2 linked regions of the Cellulophaga sp. L1A9 genome follow. The protein of the gene in region 2 interacts with the protein of the main gene of each other region in a pairwise test. Links are inferred from orthologs where the notes say so. Each region holds a gene or a part of one and is shown on either strand. Other genes may lie near its edges.

Region 1 (3,012 bases), 2.3 Mb from region 2 along the record:
AACTAAATAATTAATAGCAAGAGTGGCGTGTTTTTACCTTCATCAAAGTTTTATACGATGAAGGTATTGCGGTATTTAAAAATGAGACATGATACAAATCATAAACCCATTAATTTGAAGGGAAAGAATCGCGTTTTACTCATTTTTTTGCTCTTTCTCTTTCTTTTTTTCCTGTTTTTTAAAATAGCCACGGGTTAAAAAATTATGTTTTAAGGCCTCCATATTTTCATTAAACTTTAGAACTCCTTCGTCAACGTTTTTCATGGAGTTTTGAAGTTGACGAACCAAGGTGGTGTCTGTAGCCAGGTAGTTAATAGCACCATCTCCATTATTAATGCGATCTACCACAATGTTGAGGTTTTTAGCGGTATTCTCAATGTCTATAGATGAGTTTTCGAGATGGTTTAAAACATTACGAATTTTTGCGCCTGAGAGCGAATCACTCAATAGGGTTCCAACCACACTTTCTTTGGAGTCAAAACTTTCTACAAGTGCATTTAGTTTACGTATGGTTTGTTGTGCATCATTACTTGTATATTTAAGGTTGATTAAGCTTTGGTTTAAATTGGCACCCATAATGGTATCATTAAGTAAGCGACCTAAGGTCCCTTTTCCTTCATTTATAGAACGTGTAATAGTTAGTAATTGTGCTGTTAATACAGCGGCATTTTCATTGGTTACATTTAAGGTGTTCAACATATCTGATGTAGCAACGTTGCTAAAAGACTTTATTTCATCACCAGATTTAACATAGGGCGCTTCGCCTACTCCAGGAACAATATTAATAATCATACTCCCCACTAAACCATCTGAGCCAATATTGGCAACTGAATTATTTTTGATATGTTGTTGCATCTTGTTGTCAATGAGCAGCCCAACTAGAATAGTCGTATCATTGATCATTTCAATATCTTTTACTGTACCGATGCTAATACCTGCATACCGAACATTGTTACCATTCTGGAGTCCACGTACATTGTCAAAAGTAACGTTGAGGTCAAAGGTATTCCCAAACATATTTTGTTTGTTTCCAATCATATAGATGACGAGTATTAACAATACCGATCCTATGAGAACAAAAAGGCCTAATCTTATTTTTTCCGATGCTGATTTCTCCATATTTTATTTTTTAAAAAAAGCTTCTACTTTAGGGTCGTTAGATTGTATCAAATCTGTGTATTTACCCTCGACATAATTTATACCATCTACCAATAAAATCATCCGATCAGAGATGACCCTAGCACAATCCATGTCATGCGTAATGATCAGAGAAGAAGTACCATATTTTATCTGTATGTTGCGCATTAACTCAATGATTTCTTTAGATGTAATTGGGTCCAAACCAGTTGTAGGTTCATCATAAAGAATAATCTTAGGTTGTAAAATTAAGGTACGGGCCAAAGCAACCCTGCGTTGCATTCCTCCAGATAATTCTTCAGGCATCAAGTCAATTGTATTTGCGAGACCAACACTTTCTAAAGCATCTATTACCAGTGGAGTGGTATCTTTTATATTATCAAACTTTTCTTTATGTCGCCGCATTGGGAATTCTAAATTTTCCCGTACCGTCATGGAATCATAAAGCGCACTCCCTTGAAACAAAAAGCCAATATCAGACCTTAGTACATCTAAGGTTTCCCGATCTAAGTTTTTTATTTCTTTACCCAAAACAGAAATGTAACCGCTATCTGGTTGTATTAAACCCACCAAACATTTTATCATTACCGATTTTCCAGAGCCGGATTTGCCCATAACAACAAGGTTTTCGCCCTTGTAAAGCTTCATGTGAAACCCGTTGAGCACCATATGGTCCCCAAAACTTTTATAGAGATCTTTGATGTCTATAATGACTTCTTTTTGGTCTATATCCTGTTCCATTAAGGGTGTTTTTTTATCATCTTTTTTCATATATCAAAAAAAATATTGGAGATAAAAACGGCTATAAAATCTATGACAAATAAAAGCAAGGAGGTCATTACTACTGCCGTATTTGCAGCGATACCAACACCTGCTGTGCCTTTTTTACTGTAATATCCTTTAAAACAACCTACTAATCCAATAGCAAAACCAAAGAAGAATGTTTTAATGATAGCAGGTATTAAATCGGTATAGGATAAAGCATCAAAAATAGTATTGAAATAGAGTTGAAACGAAACGTTTCCTTTTATGTTTTCAATTAAGGCCGAACCAAAAAGAGCTACAGCATCACTTAATACAACCAGCAAGGGGAGCATTAATATAGCAGCCAAAACCCGTGTAACTACTAAATACTTAAAGGGGTTGGTACCAGAGACTTCCATGGCATCAATCTGTTCGGTTACCCGCATGGAACCTAATTCTGCCCCTATTCCTGATGATATTCTTCCTGCACAGACTAGGGCGGTAATGACAGGTCCTAGCTCACGTACAATGGAAATGCCTACCATATTAGGCATCCAAGAAACAGCCCCAAATTGAACCATAGTAGGGCGTGATTGTAAATCTAATACCAGCCCTATAATGAATCCAGTAACCAAGACCAAGGTTAATGACCGGTTTCCAATTTGGTAACATTGCCGTAAGAATTCATTGAATTCAAAGGGAGGGCGTATTGCTTCCTTAAAGAAGCGTCCTGCAAAATAGGTGAGTTCGCCGACTTCGGTGAGCGCTTGCTTTATTTTTTTTGGCGTCTTGAGTTTCAAATCTATTTTATGAATTTAGAGCTGTGGGTCATTCCAAAATTAAGGAACCTCCAATGAAGTTAGAATGACTTGGGTCATCCCTAAAAAATAAATAATAATGTTTATAAGAACTGATCTGTGTCATTCGTAATTCAATGGGCACTGTTTAGTTTTGTCGCACCATGCTTAAGTAGAAACTAGTTTAAAGATAGCCCATGAACAATAGAAAAGTAACCCGTGCACGGTATAGGTTTGTAGCTCTAGATGTTAGTAAGTATAGACTTTTATTTATTGCACTTTTAGTGGGTTTGGGTACAGGACTTTTAAGTTCGCTTTTTAGGCTTATTCTTGC
Region 2 (3,008 bases):
GAGGATAAGAAATTATCGCCGTTACCGCTTACTGTTTTTGAAGATTTATATGGAAATGAAAGAGCGGAAAATAAAAAAGACACAGAGCTTAGTAATTTTTATGTAGATTATGCCTTAGAAGATTCCTTAGGCAATACGTATATGTTGGCGGAGGAATTTTATGTAACAAGTAACTATGTTAATACGGGTCAATTTGGGGGATATATGACTACAACAACTCATTTTGATGATATTATTATATTAAAGTTTAATTCTTCTGGAATTTTGGAGTGGGGTAGAAGTATCTTCAAAAGGTCAACTTCACCTTCGTATAATGCCTTTTTAAAGGGCAACCAATTACATGTAATTTTAAATTCTGGTAAAAATTTAAAAGATAAAATTGATGGGCGGACTAAGGTTTCTAAAAGGCTTTTTGAGTCTACTGCGTTATATGATATTTCTTTCGCACAAAACGGAGAAGTAGAATACAATAAGATTCAAGATAATAAAGGAGTAAATTTTTATTTACCTTCAGGAGGCACAATTAAGAATGAAACATTTATAATGATGAATGCTAGAGGAACAGAAAAGAGTTTAATGTTATTGAAATAAATAAAATAACTTAAAACTAATTTCCTCAACGCTCTAGTTGATTTAATCTAACACAAAACTATTAAAAAGCAAAACGCTCCAATTTTCATTGGAGCGTTTTTTTATTTACTTGTAGTGGTTCATTACTACATCATTCCTGGCATACCGCCACCCATTGGTGGGCCTGCAGGAGCGTCTTCTTTAATATCAATTAAAGCACATTCGGTAGTTAAGATCATACCAGCAACAGAAGCAGCATTTTCTAATGCAACTCTAGTAACTTTCTTAGGATCTATAATACCAGCTTTCATCATGTCTGTGTATACTTCAGCTTTTGCATCGTAACCAAAGTCACCTTTGCCTTCTAATACTTTAGAAACAACAACAGATCCCTCGCCACCAGCGTTTTCAACAATTGTACGTAATGGAGCTTCAATTGCTCTAGCTACAATTTGCATTCCTGTTTCTTCATCAGGATTTTCAGCTTTCAATTTAGCAAGAACAGCTTTAGCACGTACAAGGGCAACGCCACCACCGGCAACTATACCTTCTTCTACAGCAGCTCTAGTTGCATGCAATGCATCATCAACTCTGTCTTTTTTCTCCTTCATTTCTACTTCAGAAGCAGCACCTACATAAAGAACAGCAACACCACCAGAAAGTTTAGCTAAACGTTCTTGTAGTTTTTCTTTGTCGTAATCAGAAGTTGTAGACTCTATTTGAGCTTTAATTTGATTTACTCTTCCTTTAATATCTTTAGCAACACCAGCACCGTTAACGATTGTTGTGTTGTCTTTATCAATAGATATTTTTTCACAAGTACCTAATAAATCTAATGAAGCGTTTTCAAGAGAGAAACCTCTTTCTTCAGAGATTACCGTACCACCAGTTAAGATAGCGATATCTTCAAGCATTGCTTTTCTTCTGTCTCCAAAACCTGGAGCTTTAACAGCAGCAATTTTTAAAGAACCTCTTAATTTGTTTACTACTAAAGTAGCTAATGCTTCACCATCAACATCTTCTGCAATAATTAAAAGAGGCTTTCCTGATTGAGCAACTGGCTCTAAAACAGGAAGAATATCTTTCATTGAAGAAATTTTCTTGTCAAAAAGTAAAATGTAAGGATTCTCTAATTCAGAAACCATTTTTTCTGAATCGGTAACGAAGTAAGGAGAAAGGTATCCTCTATCAAACTGCATACCTTCAACAACATCAACATACGTGTCTGTTCCTTTAGCTTCTTCAACAGTAATAACTCCTTCTTTGCCTACTTTTCCGAAAGCTTTAGCGATTAACTCACCAATAGTTTCATCATTGTTAGCAGAAATAGAAGCAACTTGTTTTATTTTGTCAGAAGAATCACCAACTTTCTTTGCTTGTTTTGCTAAGTCTTCTACGATAGCTTCAACAGCTTTGTCGATACCTCTTTTTAAATCCATTGGATTAGCACCGGCAGCAACGTTTTTTAATCCTTCTTTTACGATTGCTTGCGCTAAAACTGTTGCGGTAGTAGTACCATCACCAGCTAAATCATTGGTTTTAGAAGCAACTTCTTTAACCATTTGAGCACCCATATTTTCTAAAGGATCTGCTAATTCTATTTCTTTTGCCACGGTAACACCATCTTTAGTAACTACAGGAGCCCCAAAAGATTTACTGATGATTACGTTTCTACCTTTAGGTCCTAAAGTTACTTTTACTGCATTTGCAAGTGCATCAACGCCTCTTTTTAGTCCGTCACGTGCATCTATATCAAACTTTATATCTTTTGCCATTTTTGATTTTGTTTTAAGTCATTCTCAAAAGATTGAGAATTTGTTTAATTAATCGTATAATTTAATTTAGAAGATTTCCGAGGATTCGGAAATAAAAAAATAATTTATATAATTGCTAAAATGTCGCTTTCACGCATCATTAAAAAGTCAGTACCTTCTAATTTTAGCTCGGTACCTGCATACTTACCATAAAGAACAGTATCACCAACTTTAACGGTAACTAGCTCATCTTTGGTTCCAGGACCAACTGCTACTACTTTTCCTTTTTGAGGTTTTTCTTTTGCAGTATCTGGAATGTAAAGTCCAGAAGCAGTTTTTGTTTCAGCTGCCATTGGTTCAATAAGAACTCTATCTGCCAATGGTTTAATATTAACTTTAGCCATATGATTAAATTTTATTAAATTGATTTTAGTTTTGTTACGTTATGGATGGCAGAAATTATGCCATTGCTTAATAACTGACAGTTTGTAAAAAAAAATGCCAGCTTGTCATCCAAGCTGGCATTTTTAAAATATATAGTGTCGTATTGTTTATTCTGAATCAGGAGTCGTAATAGGATCTGGTAATGAATCAGGAACTGTATTTTCGATCTCATCGCCTTGTAAAAGCTTAGAATCTGCTTGTGCGTAATTGTCTTTCAAAGAAATATTCGATAAAAGAATT

Evidence for each region.
Region 1: the proteins of groL (region 2) and GQR94_RS15180 interact in binary tests that used the Escherichia coli proteins (3 or more experiments, as listed by UniProt). The link is inferred for Cellulophaga sp. L1A9 from one-to-one orthologs.

The regions. Positions count from the first base shown.
Region 1 is NZ_CP047027.1:3,435,009-3,438,020, forward strand. Bases 1-2,934 are described here. They hold GQR94_RS15180 (ATP-binding cassette domain-containing protein), read right to left. Parts: upstream 1,879-2,934; coding sequence 1,123-1,878; downstream 1-1,122. Other genes in these bases: GQR94_RS15175 (MlaD family protein), read right to left, coding at 136-1,119; GQR94_RS15185 (ABC transporter permease), read right to left, coding at 1,905-2,681; clcA (H(+)/Cl(-) exchange transporter ClcA), read left to right, coding at 2,876-2,934. Outside these bases: more of clcA, read left to right, coding at 2,935-3,012. UniProt on the Escherichia coli protein: Part of the ABC transporter complex MlaFEDB, which is involved in a phospholipid transport pathway that maintains lipid asymmetry in the outer membrane by retrograde trafficking of phospholipids from the outer membrane to the inner membrane.
Region 2 is NZ_CP047027.1:1,171,204-1,174,211, reverse strand. What follows is about bases 32-2,961. They hold groL (chaperonin GroEL), read right to left. Parts: upstream 2,346-2,961; coding sequence 717-2,345; downstream 32-716. Other genes in these bases: secG (preprotein translocase subunit SecG), read right to left, coding at 2,876-2,961; groES (co-chaperone GroES), read right to left, coding at 2,450-2,728; GQR94_RS05065 (hypothetical protein), read left to right, coding at 32-591. Also shown: more of GQR94_RS05065, read left to right, coding at 1-31; more of secG, read right to left, coding at 2,962-3,008.